Regions from separate parts of the Nonomuraea sp. 3-1Str genome, predicted to be linked through region 3. Evidence: predicted binding sites of a transcription regulator. Region 3 holds the regulator's gene; each other region holds the start of a gene.

Region 1 (7,193 bases), on a different contig from region 3:
GGAGAAGCTCACCCACGCCTTGAGCCCCGGCGTCTCCTTCAGCAGCCGCGCCAGCGCCCGCGCCTCGGCGTACGACGGGATGGTCTCGCAGGCCAGCAGGTCGGCGCCGGCCGAGGCGAGGATCTCCCAGCGGGGCCGGTGCCAGGCCAGCAGCCCCTCCTCGCCGAGGTCGTAGTCGCCGGTGTACTCGGCGCCGTTGGCCAGGTAGGCCCCGTACGGGCCCACGCTGGCCGCCACCAGCCCACCCCCGGCCTCGTCGCGCGCCTGCGCGGCCAGCTCGACCGAGAGCCTGATGAGGCGCTCGGCCTGCGCCACGCTCGCGCCGCGTCGCAGGAAGCCGGGGATCGACGCCTGGTAGCTGGCCGTCGTCGCCACGTGGGCGCCCGCCGCGAAGTAGTCGGCGTGGACGCGCCGGATCAGGTCCGGGTCTTCCATCAGCAGCCGCGCCGACCACAGCTCGTCGCTCAGGTCGGCGCCGAGCGTTTCGAGGTGGGTGGCCAGGCCGCCGTCCAGGACAAGAGTGCTCACACGCTCCAGCCTATGGGCCGCGCCGTACCGGACCGGACGGTGCGCGGTATTTCGGGGACGCCGGTGGGCGCGGGGTTTCCCCGTTTACCGGAAAATGCGACCGTCGTTCCTGGTCCGTATTTATCGCCGGATTTCCGGTGATTGTGGTTGCACCTGCCTGAGGTCCGGCCCGGGAGGCGCGGTGGCAGGTCACAGGGCATGGAGAAGGAGTCACACAGGGTCGCGTCACACTGAGGGCTCGAGTCGTGACATTCCCTCACGACGCTCTCGGGAGTGATTCGGGCCCTTTCTGTCGTACCGGACGGTGCCGTCACGAGGGCGGAACGCATTCGGCACGCTGCGCGATTTCGCCGGTTCTCTCCGCATGGCCCGCGCACGTTGAATGATCGCCGGAGCACCGGTCCCGTCCTGGCCGTGTCACGGTCAGGACGGGACCGGCTCGTCAGGCGCGCTTCCAGAAGGGAGCGCGCGGCGGCTTCTCCCCGGAGCCGCCGCCCGAGCCGCCGCCGGGGCCGCCGCCCGTCAGGGACGTGAGGACCTCGATGGCGTGCCGCCGCAGTGCCGTCAGGTCCGTGCCCGGCCGCTCGGCCGCCTCCAGCTCGCGCGCCAGGTCCGACAGCTCCGTGTGACCGCCCAGGTACGCCGACAGGGCCGCCAGCCGGGAGCCGAGGTCGGCCAGGTAGAGGGCGTCGGCCGTGTGCAGCGCCCTGAGCCGGTCGAGCTCCGCCACGAGCTGTTCCCGTACCGACCCCAGCTCGCGCGGGGCGCGCCGGGCGGGACGCGGCGCGGCCCCCGGCCGCCCGAACATCGGGCCCCGCGGTCCCACCGAACCGCCCGAGGAACCTCCGTACCCTCCGGCGCCGCCCGCGGGGGCGCCCGGAGCGGGGCCCGGGCTCATCGGGATTCCCTGGTCCAACGCCGCCTCGAACGTCGGCGAGGACGCCCGCATCGGGCTCGGCGCCGACATCACCGCGGCCTGCGCCATGAACCCGGGCATCGGCGGCGCCGACGGCATCTCCCAGCCGCTCGGCGGCTCGACCGGCTGGATGACCCGGTGCTCCGGCCCGCCCTCGGCCACCGTCCTGCTGTCCACCGCCACGTACGCCGTGAACCTGCACAGCACGCCGTGCTCCAGCGAGACGCGGACGATCCGCGCCTCCAGCTCGTGCTCGCCCATCGCGTACCGGTCCTCCAGCTCGCGCAGGTGCGCGCGGGCCCAGACGGCGCGCAGGGCCGGGTTGTCCACGGCCGTCCCGGCGACCTGCCGCTCCCACGGCTCGCCCGCCGCCAGGCCGCGCACGGTCACCGGCCCGCCGCCCCGGTGACGCCCGTACACCCGCAGCGGCACGCCCGGGAAGATCGAGCCCAGATGCGTGAGCGTGCCCGGCACCACGTCAAGACCCTTGAGCTCCAGGTCCGTGACCAGGGGCGCGCCGATGCGCCGGTGGATCTGCTCCATGGCGGCGTCGAGCCGGTCCTCCGACTCGACCAGCTCGCACCGGCCCGCGCCGAGCCCGGCGAGCCTGCCCAGGAAGCCGGCGTTCACGGCGCGGTCGATGCCGACGGCGTGGACGCGCATGGCCGACAGCGCGCCGCCGGCCTGCTCCAGGATCTGGTCCTCGTTGCCCACCTGGCCGTCGGTGACGAGGACGAGCACCCGCTCGCGGCCCTCGGCGGGCGGCAGCAGCGACACGGCCTCGCGCAGCGGCTCCAGCAGCTCGGTGCCGCCCCGGGCGTCCACGCGGGACAGGTGCTCGACGGCGCGGTACCGGTTGCGGTCCGACGCCTCCACGAGCCCCTCGAACGGCTGCTCCACCACCGAGTCGAACGTCAGCACCGCGAACCGGTCCGCGGAGGTGAGGGTGTCGACGATGCGGGCGGCGGCCCGCCGGGCGGCGACCATCTTCCAGCCCGCCATGCTGCCCGAACGGTCCAGCAGCAGCACCAGGTCACGGGGGGCGCGCGGCGCCTCCAGCGCGGGCGGGACGACGGTCAGCGCGAACGTCCCCTCGCCGCCGGAGGTCTCGCCGGTGCTCTCGCCGGTGTCGAGCTGGAGCGAGGTCGAGGCGTCGAACGCCAGCCTGAGGATGAAGTCCCGGTCCAGCCGCTCGCCGGGGCGCAGCCGTACCGTGTGGGCGTCCTCCTCCACGACGTGCAGGCTGGAGGAGACGTCGCGCAGGTCCAGCCCGGCGGGGTCGAGGGTCACGGCCAGCGACAGCCGCACCGGCGAGGGGAAGCCGGGCAGGAGCACCGGCGGGGTGATCCGCGAGGCGTCGGGGACCGCGCCGGTGTCGGGCGCCGTGCCGTCCCCGGCGGGCGCGCCGTCGAGCGGTGTCCCCGGGATGTAGCGGGGCGCCACCACCAGCGGGAAGCGGAACGTGGCCGCGCCGTCCTCGTACGGCAGCGGCTGGCTGAGCGACATCCGGACGGTGACCCGCTCGCCGGGCAGGATGTTGCCCACCCGGATCGTGAACACGTCCGGCCGCTCCTCCTCGGCGATCGCCGCCCGCCTGCCCTCGCGCAGCGCCCGGTCGTAGTCGGCCCGCGCCTGGCCGCGCTCCTTGAGCACGCCCTCGATCACCCGGTCGTCGGCCTCCATCCGGAACGCCGTCACGGCCGCCCGGTCGGGGAGCGGGAAGACGTACGTGGCCTCCAGCGTGACGTCGAACGGGTTCCGGAAGCCCTGGGCCACCTCCACCCCGGCGACCAGACCGGAGATCGCGGCCGAGACGTCCACGCTCTCCAGCGGCAGGTTGCCCCGGTCGGTGCGCAGGGCGCCGAACCCGGCGTCCGGGACGGGCCGGCACCGTTCGGCCTCGAGTGGAACGATCTTCATGCGAGCTTCCTCTCTTCGAGCACCGCCAGCAGCGGGGCGGCCGCGCCGAGCACGGCCTGGACGTCGTCGGTGGAAGGGACGCGGCCCGCGCCGTCGAGCACCAGCGTCACGCCGGGCGCGATCCTGATCCCGCGCACCAGCCCACCGGCCGCCGTCGCCGCGTCGTCGTCGGCGGAGGTCGTGGCCGGTGTCACGACCGGGGTCGGGGTCGGGGTGCGGCCGCTCGGGGGGCGCGTCCAGAAGCGGGCCTCCTCGCCCTCCGGGGAAGCGCCGCCCCGGGGGTCCGGAGCAGAGACGCCATCGGGACGGGGCGCGGGGACGGCCTTCGCGGCCGGCCGGGCCGCCGGGAGGCTTTCCGGGCGCCCGCCCGGAGGCACGGCGGTGTCCGGGTGACCCGCCGTCTCCAGCATGGCGTCCGTGGCGCCCGCGAGGGCCACCTGGATGTCGGCGATCGACAGCCCGGCGGCCTGCAGGCGCTTGACGGCGACGAGCTGCAGCAGGTGGCGCCGGCCGTACCGGGCGACCCTGCCGCGCCGGGACAGCGGCGGGTCCACCAGGCCGATCGTCGTGTACCACCTGATCAGACGCTCGCCCGGGACCTCACGCACCCGGCCGTTGCCGTTCGGCCCGCCGGCCCGCAGCAGGCCGGCCGCCCGCTCCGCCAGCTCGCCGATGGTCCAGGTCTCGTCCATGCCTCCACAATGACACTGTCACTGTTGCAGTGTCAATGTGCAGGATTAAAGCCGGCGAAATGGTTCAGAAGAAGGAGAGATGTCCTACTAGGGGGAGGAAGAACATCATGGTGCAGATCACCGGACCGCTCTCGGGCGAGGCGAAGAGCACGGTGGCCGAGTGCCTGCAGGGCGCCCTGGTCGACCTCGTCGACCTGTCGCTCGTCGCCAAGCAGATGCACTGGAACATCGTCGGGCCGAACTTCCGCTCGATCCACCTCCAGCTCGACGAGCTGGTCTCACTGGCGCGCGAGCACGCCGACACCGTGGCCGAGCGCGCGGCGGCGCTGGGGATCAACCCCGACGGCCGCTCCTCCACCCTGGCCAAGAGCACCAAGCTGGCGCAGCCGGAGAGCGGCTGGATCGAGGACGGCAAGGTCATCGCCACGATCACCGACATCCTCGACGGGGTCGGACGGCGTATGCGGGAGCGGATCGAGCAGACGGAGGAGCCCGACCCGGTCACCCAGGACGTGCTCATCGCGATCGCGCAGGACATCGACAAGGAACGCTGGATGTTCCAGGCCCAGCGCTGACCGCGTCGCGTCGGCGAAGCCCGGGAGCCCGCGCGGCCCCCGGGCTTCTGCTGCCGGAGGGCGGGGGGACGTGGGCGATATGCACGGTTGCGAGGGGCCGGTGGGCCGGGGTTCGCGTGCTGTTCGGTGTCCGGGATCCCGCCATTCATGTCCATGCGGTCGACTAGCGTGGACCCAGAGGGAGGCCTGACCATGTCCCGCAAGACTCTCCTCCGCACGGGCCCGCTCCGCCGGGAGGCGGTGGGCCCGTACGGCCCGCTCGCACCGTACGGCGGCGACGGGCTGGTCCTGCCCGCCGGGTTCACCGGCCGGGTGGTGGCGCGCACGGGCCGGAGGGTGGCCGGCCTGACGTGGCACGCGGCGCCCGACGGCGGCGCCTGCTTCCCCGACGGCAGCGGCTGGATCTACGTCTCCAACTCCGACCTGCCGCTGCTCGGCGGCGCCGCGGCGATCAGGTTCGGGCCCGGCGGGGCGGTGGCCGACGCCTACCGCATCCTGTCCGGCACCGACCTCAACCGCGCGGGCGGCGCCACCCCCTGGAACACGTGGCTGTCGTGCGAGCTCGGCCACCGCGGGCGGGTCTTCGAGTGCGACCCGTACGGCACCCGCGCCGCCCGCCCCCGCCTGGCCATGGGCCGCTTCAAGCACGAGGCCGCCGCGTGCGACCCCGACCGGGAGGTCGTCTACCTCACGGAGGGGGAGGCCGACGGGTGCTTCTACCGGTTCGTGCCGGGCGACTGGGGCGACCTGACCGAGGGCCGGCTGGAGGTGCTGTGCGTCTCGGGCGAGTGGCGGCCGGTGCCGTCACCCGCCGCGCTGCTGAAGGCCGCGCGCCACCAGGTGGAGGAGGCGCGCCGGTTCGACGGCGCCGAGGGCTGCCACTACGCCGGCGGCGTCTGCTACTTCACCACCAAGGGCGACCGCGGCCTGTGGGCCTACGACGCGCAGACGTCCACGATCGAGCGGCTGTGCGAGGGCGTGCGGGCCGTCACCGCCGCCCCGTCCGGTGACCTGTACGTGGCCAGGGACACCATGCAGATCGACGTCATCACCCCCGACCGGACGATCAGCCCGTTCCTGCTGCTGGAGGGCCACGGCGCGTCCAAACCGGCCGGGCCCGCGTTCTCGCCCGACGGCTCGCGGCTGTACTTCTCCTCCCGGCGAGGCCCGGCGGGCGACCCGGCGGACGGCCACACCTTCGAGGTGGCCGGCCCCTTCCGTCACTGATCTCCGCTCAGGTAGCGCACGAGCATGACCTTCAGCTCGGCCACGAGCTCCTCCGCCCGCTGCGGCGCAGCCGTGGTGACGAGCGGCATGACCGCCTTCACGGCCGCCACCGCCATCGTGCCGAGCGTGAGCGCCCGGGCCGGCTCCAGGCCGGGGGAGCGGCGCCGCAGCATGGCCGCGACCTGCCCGGCGATCGCCTCGTGCAGCCGCGCCGCCGCGGCGGCGAGCTTGTCGCCGGTCGCCGAGCCGTACAGCAGGGCCCAGTACGCGGGCGAGCGCGTCTTGAACGCCACGCTCTCGTCCACGAGCCGGCCGACCAGTGCCTCCAGCGGCACCTCCGGCGTGACCTCCGCCAGCCTGGCCGCCCAGAACTCCTCCCGCTCGTCGGTGTAGCGCGCCACCAGCCCGTCGAGGATCTCCTCCTTGTTGCGGAAGAACTGGTACAGCGACCCCGGTGACAGCCCGGCCCGGGCCGCGACCTGGTTGGTCGTCAGCTCCGGGTACCCCACGTCGGCGATCACCAGCTCCGCCGCGTCCAGGATCTCCGCCATGCGCCTCAGTCCGCGCGCCTGCCTGCGCACCACGCGCTCAGTCATGGCGGCCCTCCCCGTTGACAAATGCGAGCATTTACTTGTATTTCTGAGCCTCGACGAATGAAACACGAGTAGATTACCGACTTTTTCGGGGGGCCCGCATGACCAACCCGACCGCGCCCGTGGTCCCGGACACCGGTCCTCCGCCGTCCGAACGCGAGGGCGGGCCGCCCCTGCGCCGGCTCGGTCGCCTCCTCGCCCGGCGGCGCGGCACGGTGCTCGCGCTGGCCCTTGCCCTGCTGGTGGCCGCCGCCGCCCTCGCGGCCGGCACGGTGCCACGCCTGTCGCTGGCCAGGTTCGAGGCGCCCGGCTCCGAGTCCGACCAGGCGCAGGCCGAGCTGACCGCGCGGTTCGCCACCGGCAGCCCCGACCTGATCTTCCTGGTCAGTCCCAGGACCGGGACCGTGGACGATCCCGCCGTCGCCGAGGCGGGCCGGGCGCTCACCGCCCGCGTCGCCCGCTCGTACGGCGTGGCCGAGGCCGCGTCGTACTGGACCCGCGGCGACTCGGCGACCCTGCGCAGCGAGGACGGCCGGCACGCGCTGATCGTCGCGCGCGTCCCCGGGGACGCCGGCCACGTCAGGCAGGACGTGCTGCCCCGCCTGGTCCCCGAGATCACCCGGGGCGACGCGCTCCTCCAGGTGCGGGCCGGGGGAGGGGAGGAGGTGTTCCGCCAGACCGTGCCGCTGGCCCGCCAGGACTTCGTCCGCGCCGAGCTGGTCATCTTCCCGCTGGTGTTCGT
Region 2 (7,193 bases), on a different contig from region 3:
CCTGTCTGCAGGAGGGTGGTGTGGTTGGAATGATCCACCGAAAGCTCCTTCACTCGCCGACGGTTCATCGCGCAGCGGTGGGATAGGTCCGGTTTGCAGATGGAAGAAGGAGAACGCGGTAAACCGCTACAGGGGGGAGAACTCCCGCCCGCCCACCTTAGCCTCTCGATCAAGCCACGTCAGTGGTGCGGGAAAATATCGTGGTTGCCGCACAAGTGCCCTGCTTTGCTATTTACGCAGGTGGGCATGGGCGGCAGATCAGGGCGGACGGCTTACCCATGATCCGGGTCAGAATGACCACGGCGGATTCACTGCCCGAAAGTCGCAGATCTCCGCGAAGGCGTTCGATGTCCACGGCGGAGGCGCGCTTTTTAATAGTGATATTTCCTATTTTCCGGTCGCGGAGAGCGGCGCGCAGGCGCTTCAGCGAGAACGGCAGCGCCTCCTCCACCTCGTACCGGGACGCCCAGGATGTGTCGACCGGGTCGTCCCCGGTGATGTAGGCGATCATCGGGTCGGGCAGGCGGCCGTCCACCAGTTCGGCGACCTCGGCGACCAGGTGCGCGCGGATCGCCGCGCCGTCGGGCTCGTACACGTAGCGGCCCAGCGGGCCGACGGGGGCGACGGCGCCGGTGTCACGCAGGACGTGGCCGCCGGGCAGCAACGTGGCCAGCCGGACCGGCCCGCCGCCCGCCGTCGTGTCCGGCCTGTCGGTCGTGCGGGCGCCGGGGTGCGTCCACAGGGAGGCCTCCTTCACCTCGCCCTTGTACGAGACCCACTCGGCCTCGGCCGTCTCCGGGATGAACTCGTACGGGATGCCCGGGGCGACCTTGAGACAGGCCCACCGGGCCCGGGCGACCAGGTCGAGCACGACGGGCCACGGCGGGGAGTAGGCCAAGGGGTCGAACGTGCGGCCCCTGGAGGTGCGCCGGGCCGGGTCGGCGAACAGCACGTCGTAGTCCTCGGGCGACACGGACGCGGCGTCGGCCACCCGGACCGTGACCCGTCCGGCCGGTCCGAGCGCCTCGACGTTGGCCCTGGCCACGGCCACGGTCAGCGGGTCGGTGTCGACGGCGTCCACGACACAGCCCGCCCGGGCCAGCGCCAGGAGATCCCCGCCGATGCCGCAGCACGCGTCCACGACCCTCGGCCCCGCCCCCTGCGTGCCCGAGCCGGGCGTGCCCGAGCAGGGCGGACCGAAGTCCTGCGGGCCGGAGCCGTGCGGGCTGGAGCCGTGCGGGCCGGAGCCGTGCGGGCCGGAGTCATGAGGACCCGAGTCATGAGGACGGGAGTCGTGCGGGCCCTGCGGGCGCGTCCCCGAGACGGTGTCGTCCTCCCGAGCCGCCGCTCCCTGGCGCGTTCGCGGGCCCTGCGAACGGTGTGAGTCGTGCCACAGCGCGGTGAGCCGGGCGGCGCGGTGGGCGGCGACCTCGGCCCGGGTGGCCTGCTCCAGGCCGTGCGGCGTGAAGTACATCAGCTCGGCGTCCGCGCCGAACTTGGCGCGCGCCCGGTCCCGGAGCCGCGCCTGGGTGAGCGCCGCCGAGGCGAGCGCGGCGTCGTAGGTCCGGCGCAGGCTCGTCGCGGCCGCCACGGGGTCGCCCCCTTGGAGCTCGCCCGCCTCCGCGAGCGCGCGCTGTCCGCGCGGAGTGAGCAGCTCGGTGAAGGCGTCCAGGTCCACGCCGTACGACGTTAGCGCCTCCCGTGCGGCCCCCGATCCGGGACCCCGTCACGACCTGCGAGGATGGGTTATCGCTCTCAGCAGACGTGTTCGTGTTGACTGTCAAGCCCCTCTTGCATATGTTTCCTTTTGGCACTCTCCCCTTGAGAGTGCCAACGTGCGACGAGGCAGGTCTGGCACCCGCGACGGCAGGCCCCGCTGGTCGCCTCTTCTAGATCATTCAAATCTGAAGGGGAGGTCCGATCGTGACGACCGCCACCAAGGTTCCCGTTAAGCCGCTCGGCGACCGCATTGTGGTGCAGCCGCTTGAGGCTGAGCAGACCACCGCTTCCGGCCTGGTCATCCCGGATACCGCCAAGGAGAAGCCGCAGGAGGGCAAGGTCCTCGCGGTGGGCCCGGGCAACTGGGATGAGGACGGCGAGAAGCGGATCCCGCTCGACGTCAGTGAGGGCGACGTCGTCCTCTACAGCAAGTACGGCGGCACCGAGGTCAAGTACGGCGGCGAGGAGTACCTCGTGCTCTCCGCCCGCGACGTTCTCGCGATCATCGAGAAGTAAGCCGGTGGTGTCGGGCCCCGGGCGCGTGAGCGGCCGGGGCCTTCGACACTAGGAGAGGACTTTCAGCAAAATGGCGAAGATCCTGGAGTTCGACGAGGACGCCCGTCGCGCTCTTGAGCGTGGCGTCAACGCCCTCGCGGATGCCGTGAAGGTTACCCTCGGCCCCCGTGGCCGCAACGTCGTCATCGACAAGAAGTTCGGTGCTCCGACCATCACGAACGACGGTGTGACCATCGCTCGTGAGATCGAGCTGGAGGAGCGCTACGAGAACCTCGGCGCCCAGCTCGCCAAGGAAGTGGCCACCAAGACCAACGACATCGCGGGTGACGGCACCACCACCGCGACGGTCCTGGCCCAGGCCATGGTCCGCGAAGGCCTGCGCAACGTGGCGGCCGGCGCCTCGCCGCTGTCGCTCAAGCGCGGCATCGACAAGGCGGCCAAGGAGATCAGCGACAAGCTGCTCGCCAGCGCCCGCCCGGTCGAGGACAAGAAGGAGATCGCCAACGTCGCGACGATCTCCGCCCAGGACGCCAAGATCGGCGAGCTGATCGCCGAGGCGTTCGACAAGGTCGGCAAGGACGGCGTCCTCACGGTCGAAGAGTCCAACGCCATGGGCATGGAGCTCGAGTTCACCGAGGGCCTCCAGTTCGACAAGGGCTACCTGTCGGCCTACATGGTCACCGACCCCGAGCGCATGGAGTCCGTCCTCGAGGACGCCTACATCCTGCTGACGCAGGGCAAGATCGCCTCGATCGCCGACTTCCTGCCGATGCTGGAGAAGGTCGCGCAGACCAAGAAGCCGCTGCTCGTGGTCGCCGAGGACGTCGAGGGCGAGGCCCTGGCCGTCCTGGTCACCAACAAGATCCGTGGCACGTTCACCTCCGTCGCCGTCAAGGCGCCGGGCTTCGGCGACCGCCGCAAGGCGATGCTGCAGGACATGGCCATCCTCACCGGCGGCCAGGTCGTCAGCGAAGAGGTCGGCCTCAAGCTGGAGAACGTCGGCCTTGAGGTGCTCGGCCAGGCGCGTCGCATCGTCGTCACCAAGGACGCCACGACCGTCGTCGACGGCGCCGGTGACCAGCAGGCCATCGAGGACCGCGTCAAGGAGATCAAGCTCGCCATCGAGCAGTCCGACTCCGACTGGGACCGCGAGAAGCTGCAGGAGCGGCTGGCCAAGCTGGCCGGCGGCGTCTGCGTGCTGCGCGTCGGCGCGGCCACCGAGGTCGAGCTCAAGGAGAAGAAGCACCGTCTCGAGGACGCCATCTCCGCGACGCGCGCCGCGATCGAGGAGGGCATCGTCTCCGGCGGTGGCTCGGCCCTGATCCACGTCTCCAAGGACCTGGACGACCTCGGCCTGACGGGCGACGAGGCCACCGGTGTCGGCGTCGTGCGCCGCGCGCTGGTCGAGCCGGCCCGCTGGATCGCCGAGAACGCCGGTCTCGAGGGCTACGTGGTCACCCACAAGGTCGCCGAGCTGGAGGCCGGCCACGGCCTCAACGCCGCGACCGGCGAGTACGGCGACCTGATCGCGCAGGGTGTCATCGACCCGGTCAAGGTCACCCGCTCGGCCGTCCAGAACGCCGCTTCGATCGCGGGCATGCTGCTCACGACCGAGGTGCTCGTCGTGGACAAGCCCGAGGAGGAGGCCCCGGCCGCCGGCCAGGGCCACGGCCACGGTCACGGCCACTGACGACCTGAGGGTCACCGGCTGACGGGCTTCGGCCCGCGCGGCCGGTGACACCACGGCTCACGAACGGCCCGCCCCCACTCCCGGGGGCGGGCCGTTCGCGTGCCCGGCCTCCGGCGGGGGCTGCGGGTGCCCGGCCTTAGGCGGCGTGGGGTGGGCGGGTGCTCGGCCTCTGGCGGGATGGGCCTGCGTGTCCGGGCCTCCGGGGGTGGGGTCGTGCTGGGCTCTCCTGCGGGAGGCGGCCGGCGGCCGGACGGGCGAGGCACCCGGATGACTCGTCCTGATAAGGCGGCTAATGAGATGTGACGTGGTACCAATAGATACAACGCAGCGAGCCGCCATGTACCTGAAAATAGTGACTTATCGCGGTAAACCAAAGGTGCCGGCAAAGCGTCGTGTGCCTGACATGTTCTCGCCTCGGTGCGTTGTCTGAGCCGTGTTGTCGCACCGTGTTGTCGCACCATGCTGTCCGGGCTGCACCGCTGACGAATTCCGCGCATTTCGCCTTATGGGGTGAAATATTCCTCCAGTGCGAAAGCCTTACTGTCGTCATTCGATCACGGGCCGTCGCCGTCTCTTCAATGTGACCAATCCGTAGCCGTTCGCGATGACGACAGGCCCGATCAGTGCGGGCATCATGCCTAACGTGAGCGAGGGAAGCGTCGCCGACGCCAAAATTGGGGTAAGGCTCGCGTCGAGACTTCCGGCACGGACGGATGACTCCGACCTTAGGGAACTGACCAGTCTCGCCGTGCAGGGAGATCGCGGTGCGATCGAATCCCTGCTCGCCGAGTTGCGTCCGATGGTGGTGCGCTATTGTCGCGCCAGGCTGGGCAGGGTTTCAGGGCAATATCACATTGCCGATGACGTGGCCCAGGAGGTGTGCATCGCGGTGCTGTCCGCGCTCCCGCGCTACCGCGACATGGGCCGTCCGTTCGCCTCGTTCGTCTTCGGCATCGCGTCGCACAAGGTGGCCGACGCGCTGCGCAGCTCCGTGCGTTCGGCCGTGCCGACGCAGGACCTGCCCGACGGGCCCGACGACGGACCGGGGCCCGAGGAGACCGTGGTCCGCTACATCGAGGTCGAGCACGCCCGCCGGCTGCTCGCCAGGCTGCCCGACAACCAGCGTGAGTTGCTGCTGTTGCGGGTGGTGTCGGGGCTGTCTGCTGAGGAGACCGGTAATGTACTGGGCATGTCACCAGGTGCGGTCCGGGTCGCCCAGCACCGGGCGCTCGCGAGGTTGCGGCAGATGGCCGAGCTGGAGTCGGCTTGACGCAGGAGTGCGCTGCGGCCGGACCGGCTCCCGGCTTCGTCGCGGCTCCGGAGGACGGGAGCGACGCGCTGCTCGATGCCCTCGCCCGTGGGGAGCCGCCCCCTCATGACGATCCCGCCGCGCGGCTGCTGGCCGTCCTGCGGGCCGACACCGACGACGAGGACGGTGGCGCCCCTGAGGGCGGTGCGGAGCCCGTCGGTCAGCGGCGTTCCTCGGTGTCGATGACGCCGTCGACGTAGCCCCTGGCGTACTCCCAGGTGACGTAGTCGGCCGGGTCGGGGTGGAAGGCGGGCTCGTGCACCTGTGGCCGGCCCTTCTCGATCATCTGGCGTAGGTTGCCGCGCAGCAGGTCCCAGTCGAAGAAGTGCTGCTCGCCGCATTCGGGGCAGTCGAGTACCAGGCCGAGCACCCCCTGCGGCTCCAGCAGGGAGCGGAACACCTCCACGTCGGCGAGGTCCGTGATGGCCTCGTCGCGCTCGGCGGCCGTGAGCGGCTCGGCGTCGTCGAGCTCACCCATCGCGGCGGAGGGGTCGTTCGGATCGTCCGCGAACGGGTCGCGGGGGACGTCTTCCAGCACCTTCCCACCATATGACCGATGCGGCCCCGGTGGTGGTCACCGGTCGTCAGTGGCCTGGCCAAGCCATCCGCGCCGGGCGGCCTCCACACCCGCGTGGAAGCGGGACTGCGCGCCCAGTCGCGTCATGGCGTCGGCGAATCTGGCGCGTACGGTGCGGACGGAGACGCCGAGGTGCCGGGCGATCGACTCGTCGCACATGCCTTGCGCGGCCAGCCGGATCACCTGGACGGTGCCGTCGGAGCGGTGGCCCCACGGCATGGGAACGGACCGGCCCCACCACTCCTCGAACAGCGACGTGAGCACGCCCACGACGATCGGCGTGCGTAACAGATAGAAGTTGTAGGCGTGGTCGGGCAGGTTGCCGCCCCACAGCGCGGGCAGGCCGGCGGCCTCGTCGCCGGCGGTCATGAACCAGCTCGGCACCCGGTCGAGCGTGCGGACCCCGCCGCCGGTCTCCAGCAGGCGGCCGAGCCGGTCGCGTACGCCGGGCATGGCCAGGGTCTCGACGGGGACGACGGCGCGCACGGTGAGCAGGCCGCGCTGCTGCGCGTCGATCCAGGGATCGGCGAACTTCCGTGCGAAGTCGCTCATGGTGCGCTCGTCCGGGATGGCGGTGAGCACCGTCATCGGCGGCGACTGCACGGCCATGCCGACCACGCTCTCGTACAGCACGTCCGCCCCGCTGACCAGCTCCACCGGGAACGGCCCGCTCTGGTAGTCGCGTCCCGCGTCGTAGTCGCGGATGAGGCCGCGGATCGACCCGAGGGCCGAGTCGATGCGCCTGCTCTCCTCGGCGAGCCGGTCGAGCCGCTGCGCGATCAGCCGCCCGAGCGCGCCCGCCGGGTGACGGGCCAGGTACTCGCCCGAGTGCTCGTCGACCACGCCCAGCCGTACGAGGTCGTCGAGCTGCCTGCCGACCTTGTCGCACGGCCCGCCCATCGCCTCCGCCAGCTCCGTGAGCGTGGCGCGGTGCAGGCGCAGCACCGCCGTGTAGAGGGCCGACTGAGCGGGGTCGAGGCCCAGCGCCGCGAGAGGATCGGGCACGTCGGGTGACTCGTTGCGCATGGCGGATGGCTCCGTACGGGGGACCGGGGGTGCCGCGAGGATAACGCGGCATCCTCGCCATGTCCGCCCCCTTGCGCGGGATGACGCGGCATCGGTGCAACTTCGTGCAATTGCACGTTTGCACATTGCGGCGTGCCGCTGGGTGACGCAGGCTTGACGGAGAGTCGGCGGACCAGCGGGCCGCGGAGCGCAGGCCATCAGGGCACGGAGGGGGGTCCGGTGGCGCGACGCGCGCTCCGGCCCGGGCCGCCGGTGGCCGGGGGACGGGACGGATCACCGACCGTCCCGTCCCCCGGCCCTTTTTCGATGCCGGGAGTACGACGGGCCGTGGGGGTCATCGTCCTCCCGGCATCCTT
Region 3 (7,193 bases):
AGGCCGTGAAGGAGGCGCGCGCGGCCGGGTTCGACCACGTCAACCTCGACCTCATCTACAGCACGCCGGGTGAGTCCGACGACGACTGGCGGGCCTCGCTCGCCGCCGCCATCGAGGCCGAGCCCGACCACGTCTCCGCGTACTCGCTCATCGTCGAGGACGGCACCCGCCTGGCGGCCCGCATCCGGCGCGGTGAGCTGCCCATGCCCGACGACGACGTGGCCGCCGACCGCTACCAGATCGCCGACGCGATGCTCGGCGAGGCCGGGTTCCGCTGGTACGAGGTGTCGAACTGGGCCACGTCCGACGCCGCCCGCTGCCGCCACAACCTGCTCTACTGGACCGGCGGCGACTGGTGGGCCGCCGGCCCCGGCGCCCACAGCCACGTCGGCGGCACCCGCTGGTGGAACGTCAAGCACCCCGCCGCCTACGCCCAGCGCCTGACCGCGGGCGTCTCGCCCGCCCACGCGCGGGAGGTGCTCACCGCCGACGACCGTGAGACCGAACGCCTCATGCTGGAGCTCCGGCTGGTGTCCGGCTACCCGCTGGCCGACGTCGCCCCCGCCGCGCGGACGGCCGTCGCCGCCGCGCTCGGTGGCGGGCTGCTGGAGCCGGAGGCGTTCAAGGGCGGCCTCATGGTCCTCACCCTGAAGGGCCGGCTGCTCGCCGACGCGCTGGTACGCGACCTGGTCAGCTGATCAGACGGACGGAGACCGGGGAAGTGCGCGGGTCCCGGGTCAGGGTGCCTCCGTGACGAAGTCGATCAGTTCCTCCACCCGGCCGAGCAGCTCGGGCTCCAGATCCGCGAACGAGGAGACGGCCCCCAGGATGCGCCGCCACGCCTCGGCGGGCTCCACGCGCCACCCCAGGGCGGCGATCACGCCCTCCTTCCACGGCACTCCGCGCGGCACGTCCGGCCAGGCGGGGATGCGCAGCGCGGACGGCTTGACCGCCTGCCAGATGTCGACGAACGGGTGCCCGACCACCAGCACCTCCGGAGAGGTCACCCGGGCCGCGATGCGGCTCTCCTTGGAGCCGGGCACCAGATGGTCCACCAGGACCCCCAGCCGGCGCCCCGGCCCGGGGCCGAACTCGTCGACGATCGCGGGCAGGTCGTCGACGCCCTCCAGGTACTCGACGACGACCCCTTCCACGCGCAGGTCGTGACCCCAGATCTTCTCGACGAGGGCGGCGTCGTGCACCCCCTCGACGTAGATGCGGCTCTCCTTGGCGACCTTGGCGCGCAGCCCTTCGACCGCGATCGACCCGGACGCGCTGCGCCTCGGCCCGCTCGGCGCCGCGACCGGCCGCACCAGCGTCACGGGCCTGCCCTCCAGCAGGAACGCGGCCGGCGCCAGCGGGAACAGGCGCCGCCTGCCGAACCGGTCCTCCAGCGTGACGGCCTCCTTGTCGCAGGCCACGACCGCGCCGCAGAACCCGCTGTCGGCGTCCTCCACCACGAGGTCGGGTTCGGCGGGCACCTTCGGGATCGTGCCCTTGCCCGGCCGCCGCCAGTTGCCCGCGAGAACATCACCGTCATACACACCGGGGACCGTAGCAAATCACCCGCCTGCCGCGAGGCGCCTGCGGTGGCCGCTGCGCCGTGCCAGGACGACGACGGTCAGGACGACCGCGACCAGCACGCCCGCCCCGGGCAGCAGGAACAGCGCGGCCACGCCGCCCAGCAGCCCGCCGGCGTCCACCGCCGGGCCCACCGCGAAGCGCGCGCCCGATCCCGCGGCCGTGTCGCACTTGAGCTGGTAGCCGCCCGCCTTCGGCACGTTCAGGGCGAGGATGGCCCGCCAGGTGGTCGAGCCCTGCGTGACCGTCATGCTCCCGGGCATCCTGGCCAGCAGCGCCCTGCCGGCGCCGCCGCCGGCCGAGCAGGTGTACTGCACCGGCGAGGCGCTGGCCAGGTACACCACGGGCTCGTCGGCCGGGTCCACGTTCACGGTCACCGTCTCGCCGGAGCCGAACGTCCTCGTCGGCAGCGCGCTCCGCGCCGTGTCCGCCACGCCGCCCGCGAACAGCGCCACCCCGGCCACCACGCACACCAGCGCGAGCCCCCAGGCGGCCCACACCCACCACAGCGGGGGCCGGAGCAGCTTGGGGTCCGCCCGGGGCGCGTACAGCGGGCCGCCGGCGTACATGCCGGACACCGGGAGGGGCCGGCCGCCGTACGGGCCCGTGAGCGGCTGGCCGCCGTAGGGCCCCTGCTCGCCCGAAGGAGAGCCGTAGGGGCCCGGCTGGTACGGGACCTGCGGGTGGGCGGCCTGCTCACCGGTCACCGGCCCCGGCCCGTACGACGGCCCGGACGGCGGCTGGGGGTACGGCGGCTGCCGCGAGTACGGGGCCTGCTGCGGCGGCATGCCGTGCGGCCCCGTCTGGTACGGCGGCTGCCCGTACGGGGGCTGCCCGTACGGGGGCTGCCCGTACGGCGGGGGAGGAGGGGGCTGACCGGGATGGGGGCCGGGCCCGGGCGCCGGGTCGTTCGGCTGGGAGGGGGACTCGTCGGTCATGTCGGCAAGTCTGATCCCTGGAGGCGGGCCCGCGCCAGCGGCAGGATGGCCAGGTGTTATCGCACCTTGTGGGTGAGAGCCGTACACTTGGCACTCGGGAACACAGAGTGCTAGACGGTCGTTCCCCGAGGCAGACGCAGGAGGTGAGCACGTGCTCGACGAACGTAAGCTGGCGGTGCTCCGCGCCATTGTCGAAGACTACGTGTCCACCAACGAACCGGTGGGCTCCAAGGCGCTGGCCGAGCGCCACAATCTCAAGGTCTCCCCCGCCACCGTGCGCAACGACATGGCCGCGCTGGAGGAGGAGGGCTACATCACCCAGCCGCACACCAGTGCCGGCCGCGTGCCGACCGACAAGGGCTACCGGCTGTTCGTCGACAGGCTGTCGCAGGTCAAGCCGCTGTCCGGGGCGGAGCGCCGGGCGATCGAGACGTTCCTGGCCGGGGCGGTCGACCTCGACGACGTGGTCACCCGCACCGTGCGGCTGCTCGCGCAGCTCACCCGGCAGGTCGCGGTCGTGCAGTACCCGACGCTGACCCGCTCGACCGTCCGGCACGTCGAGCTGGTGCCGCTCTCGGAGCGGCGCGTCATGCTGGTGCTCATCACCAACACCGGCCGCGTCGAGCAGCGCGTGGTCGAGCTGCCCGAGGTCGTGGAGGACACCCGCATCGCGCACCTGCGGGCCGTGCTCAACGCCTGTCTCGACGGGTGCGGCCTGAGCGCCGTGCCCGATCTCGTCGCCGACCTGCCCGAGCGGCTGCCCGCCGAGGACCGGCCGGCCGTGGCCACCATCCTGTCGGTGCTGCTGGAGACCCTCGTCGAACGCCACGACGAGAAGATCGTGTTCGCCGGGGCGGCCAACCTCGCCGGCGCCGACTTCACCGTCGGCCTGCGCGACGTGCTGGAGGCCCTGGAGGAGCAGGTCGTGCTCATGCGGTTGCTCGGCGAGACGTCCAGCGACATCCCGTCCGCGCTCACCGTGCGCATCGGCTCGGAAAACCCCTATCTGCACGGCACGTCCATCGTCGCGACCGGATACGGTTCTGGCGACAACCAACTGGCCCGGCTCGGCGTGCTGGGTCCCACGAGGATGGACTACCCCGTGACGATGGGCGCCGTACGCGCGGTGGCACGCTACGTCAGCCAGATCCTGGCTGCATCATAAGAGGTCGATAAGTGGCAAACAGCGACTACTACGCCACCCTCGGGGTGCGCCGTGACGCCAGTCAGGACGAGATCAAGAAGGCCTACCGCAGGCTGGCCCGGGAGCTCCACCCTGACGTGAACCCCGATCCTGAGACCCAGGAGCGGTTCAAGGAGATCACGCAGGCCTACGAGGTCCTGTCCGACGCGAACAAGCGCCAGATGTACGACCTGGGCGCGGACCCGTTCGGCGGCGGCGGGGCGGGCGCGGGGGCCGGCGGCTTCGGCGCGGGCTTCCCGTTCAGCGACATCATGGACGCGTTCTTCGGCCAGGCCGGGGGCGCGCGCGGGCCCCGCTCGCGCGCCCGCAGGGGCCGCAACGCGACCATCCGCGTCGAGCTGGACCTGCGCGAGACCGCGTTCGGCACGACCCGGGAGCTGGTCGTCGACACGGCCGTGCTGTGCGAGGTCTGCCAGGGCGCCGGCGCCGCGCCCGGCACCCACCCCGACACCTGCGACATGTGCAACGGCCGCGGCGAGATCTCCCAGGTCACCCGGTCGTTCCTGGGCCAGGTCATGACGTCCCGGCCGTGCCCCCAGTGCGGCGGCTTCGGGTCGATCATCCGGCATCCCTGCCAGGAGTGCTCCGGCGACGGCCGGGTGCGCACCCGCCGTACGATCAAGGTGCGCATCCCGGCGGGCGTCGAGGACGGCACCCACATCCAGCTGGCCGGCGAGGGCGAGGTCGGCCCCGGCGGTGGGCCGCCCGGCGACCTGTTCCTGGAGATCGTCGAGCGCCCGCACGAGATCTTCGAGCGGCGCGGCGACGACCTGCACTGCACGGTGCAGATCCCGATGACGGCCGCGGCGCTCGGCACGATCCTCACCGTCGAGACGCTCGACGGCTCCGAGGAGCTCGACGTGCGGCCGGGCACCCAGTCGGGGCAGGTCATCACGATGTACGGCCGGGGCGTGCAGCGGCTCAACGAGAGCGGCCGCGGCGACCTGCTGATCCACGTCAACGTCGAGACGCCGTCGCGGCTCGACCCGGCGCAGGAAGAGCTGCTACGGGAGCTGGCCAAGCTCCGGGGAGAGGAGCGCCCTCCGGGTAAGTTCGCACCGGGGCAGCAGGGTTTTTTCTCACGGCTGCGCGACGCGTTCAACGGGAGATGAGGCCGCCGCGGGGTAGAGACGGGCGGACGTGAGCGTCCCCGTCTTCCTGTCCGACGCCCTCGACGGGCCCGAGCTGCTGCTCGACGGGCCCGAGGGGCGTCACGCCGCCGCCGTGCGCCGGCTGCGCGCCGGCGAGCGGGTGGACGTGACCGACGGCGCCGGGGCGGTGGCCGAGTGCGTCGTGCGCGAGGCGCTGAAGGACTCCCTCCGGCTCGACGTGGTCGCCCGCCACGACGTGCCGGCGCCGCGGCCCCGGATCGTCGCCGTGCAGGGCCTGCCCAAGGGCGACCGGGGCGAGCTGGCCGTCGAGATGATGACCGAGGCGGGCGTGGACGTGATCGTCCCGTGGTCCGCCTCGCGCAGCATCACCCAGTGGAAGGGCGACCGGGCGGCCAAGGCGCTGGCCCGCTGGCGCTCCACCGCGCGCGAGGCGGGCAAGCAGGCCCGCCGCTTCCACCTGCCCGAGGTGACCGAGCCGGCCTCCACGGCTCAGGTCGAGGCGCTGCTGCGCGGCGCGGCCCTCGGGCTGGTGCTGCACGAGGAGGCCGCCGAGCCGCTGTCGCGCCTGGAGACTCCGGCCGACGGCGACGTGGTCATGGTCGTGGGCCCCGAGGGCGGGGTGTCGGAGGAGGAGGTGGCCCGGTTCCGGGCGGCCGGAGCGGTGCCGGTGCTGCTCGGGTCCACGGTGCTGCGCACCTCGACGGCGGGGGTGGCGGCGGCCTCGGTCCTCATGGCCCGTACCGGCCGCTGGTGACCCGCCGGCGCCGGGCCGCCTCGCGGGCGCCGGCGGCCCTACTGCGAGGAGAGCGGGCTGGCGTCCATGATCGTGGTGATGGTCTGGACGGTTTGGACGGGCTGCGTCGGGTCGGGGGCGTCGGCCGGGCAGTCGTCGGCGGGGCACGGCACGGCCGCCGGCGCCGTTTCGGTCACCGTGGCGGCCGGGGTGGGCGTCCGGGCCGGGGTCGGCGTCGCGCCGGGACAGTCGTCGCGCGGCTCGGCCGGCCCGCTCGTCGGCCCGCCCGTGGGCTCGTCCGTCTGGTCGGACGTCGGCCCGGGCGTCAGGTCGTCGGCCTGGCCGGAGGTCCGCCGGCCGGCCTGCTCGCCGGTCGGCGTGGGGCACGGGGTGGGGGAGGACGCCTTGGGCGTCGGCTTGCTGGTCGACCTGGCGGTCTCGGGGACGTGCCGCGGTGGCCGCGTCGTGGGATCGGGCAGCACCACGACCTCACGCTCCTCGCTGCGCTGCGGCGGATCGGGCGACACGGCCCGGTTGGTGGAGGACCCCGCGGGCGGGGTCGAGGTGGTGCGGACGTCCTGCACGGTCTCCCGCAGCACCTGGTGGCGCAGCTCGGGGACCACCATCACGATCGTGCCGGCCACCAGCACCGCGCTCGCCGCGGCGGCACCCGCCCGCCACCAGAACAGGTTGCGGATGCCGCGCCGCTCGATGCGGGCACGGATGATCTCCAGTCCGTCCGGCGAGGGCACGACCGTGTCCGCCTCCGCGCGGAGCACACGGCGCAGTACGTCGCCGTACTCGTCGGGGGGCTGGGTCATGACATCTTCTCCAGGACGGAACGCAAGGCGGCCATTCCACGCGCGGTGTGGCTCTTGACCGCTCCCTTGCTGATGCCCATGGCGTGGGCGATCTCAGCCTCGGACAGATCACCGTAGTAGCGAAGGACGAGTGCCTCTCTCTGACGTGCCGGCAGGGCCCGCAGCGCCTCGATCACGGCCGAGCGTTCGAGCTCGCCGATCGCGCCGTTCTCGGCGCTCGGGGCGTCGGGCAGACCCTTGGGAGCATACTTCTCGACGACCGCGCGGTGTCTCAGCACGGATCGGGAGCGGTTGACGACGGATTGGCGCAGGTAGGCGAGTGCCTTGTCGGGGTCGCGCAGTCTCCGCCAGGCGCCGTGGATGGCGACGAACGCGTCCTGCACGACCTCCTCGGCGGTCGCCATGTCGCGTACCAGCAACACTGCGAGACGAACCAATGACCGAAAGTGCGCGCTGTACAGCGCGGTCACGGCCATGTCGGCGTCCCACCCGACCGGCACCGCCCCTAACGACCTGTCGGCCAGAAGGGTCTCGGTGGTCACCTCATGAGGACGCGCGGCCTTCCGAGAGGGTTTACGCTCTTCCGGTTCCTTAGGGGGCATTACCCAGTCGTGTCCTCGCCAGGCGGCCTTGCCCAGACCCTGATTGTCCTGTTGCGCCGAAGTGTCGCATACCCACCCTAACCGCGAGGATCTTCCTACGCACGGCGCGCTCGGTCACCGATTCGCAACAGGGGCAGGGAGTTCGGAACGTTCCAGGCGGGGCGGAAGCAGCATAGCGCGGTGATCACCGTGAGGAGGACGG

Evidence for each region. The regulator HrcA, encoded in region 3, represses chaperone genes, less so after heat shock. The targets are predictions, from matches to a motif close to TTGGCACTCTCNNNNNGAGAGTGCCAA.
Region 1: MTP10_RS32350 (DNA starvation/stationary phase protection protein) is a predicted target of HrcA. The motif match lies at 4,066-4,092, and genes of this name have one in related genera.
Region 2: groES (co-chaperone GroES) is a predicted target of HrcA. The motif match lies at 1,808-1,834, and genes of this name have one in related genera.

What each region holds. Positions count from the first base shown of each region.
Region 1 is NZ_JALHBK010000027.1:17,948-25,140, forward strand. Features, by position in the region: gene mmuM (homocysteine S-methyltransferase) at 1-537, opposite strand, end outside; gene MTP10_RS32340 (VIT domain-containing protein) at 971-3,364, opposite strand; gene MTP10_RS32345 (helix-turn-helix domain-containing protein) at 3,361-4,056, opposite strand; gene MTP10_RS32350 (DNA starvation/stationary phase protection protein) at 4,164-4,631, shown strand; gene MTP10_RS32355 (alkaline phosphatase PhoX) at 4,824-5,858, shown strand; gene MTP10_RS32360 (TetR/AcrR family transcriptional regulator) at 5,852-6,454, opposite strand; gene MTP10_RS32365 (MMPL family transporter) at 6,553-7,193, shown strand, end outside.
Region 2 is NZ_JALHBK010000003.1:374,547-381,739, reverse strand. Features, by position in the region: gene MTP10_RS08415 (hypothetical protein) at 1-38, opposite strand, end outside; gene MTP10_RS08410 (THUMP-like domain-containing protein) at 233-1,678, opposite strand; gene groES (co-chaperone GroES) at 1,921-2,235, shown strand; gene groL (chaperonin GroEL) at 2,306-3,925, shown strand; gene MTP10_RS08395 (sigma-70 family RNA polymerase sigma factor) at 4,560-5,195, shown strand; gene MTP10_RS08390 (hypothetical protein) at 5,192-5,434, shown strand; gene MTP10_RS08385 (DUF5319 domain-containing protein) at 5,395-5,772, opposite strand; gene MTP10_RS08380 (helix-turn-helix domain-containing protein) at 5,809-6,837, opposite strand.
Region 3 is NZ_JALHBK010000009.1:117,933-125,125, reverse strand. Features, by position in the region: gene hemW (radical SAM family heme chaperone HemW) at 1-698, shown strand, start outside; gene MTP10_RS16895 (DUF3097 domain-containing protein) at 738-1,544, opposite strand; gene MTP10_RS16890 (hypothetical protein) at 1,563-2,519, opposite strand; gene hrcA (heat-inducible transcriptional repressor HrcA) at 2,671-3,684, shown strand; gene dnaJ (molecular chaperone DnaJ) at 3,696-4,835, shown strand; gene MTP10_RS16875 (16S rRNA (uracil(1498)-N(3))-methyltransferase) at 4,864-5,589, shown strand; gene MTP10_RS16870 (hypothetical protein) at 5,628-6,389, opposite strand; gene MTP10_RS16865 (SigE family RNA polymerase sigma factor) at 6,386-6,865, opposite strand.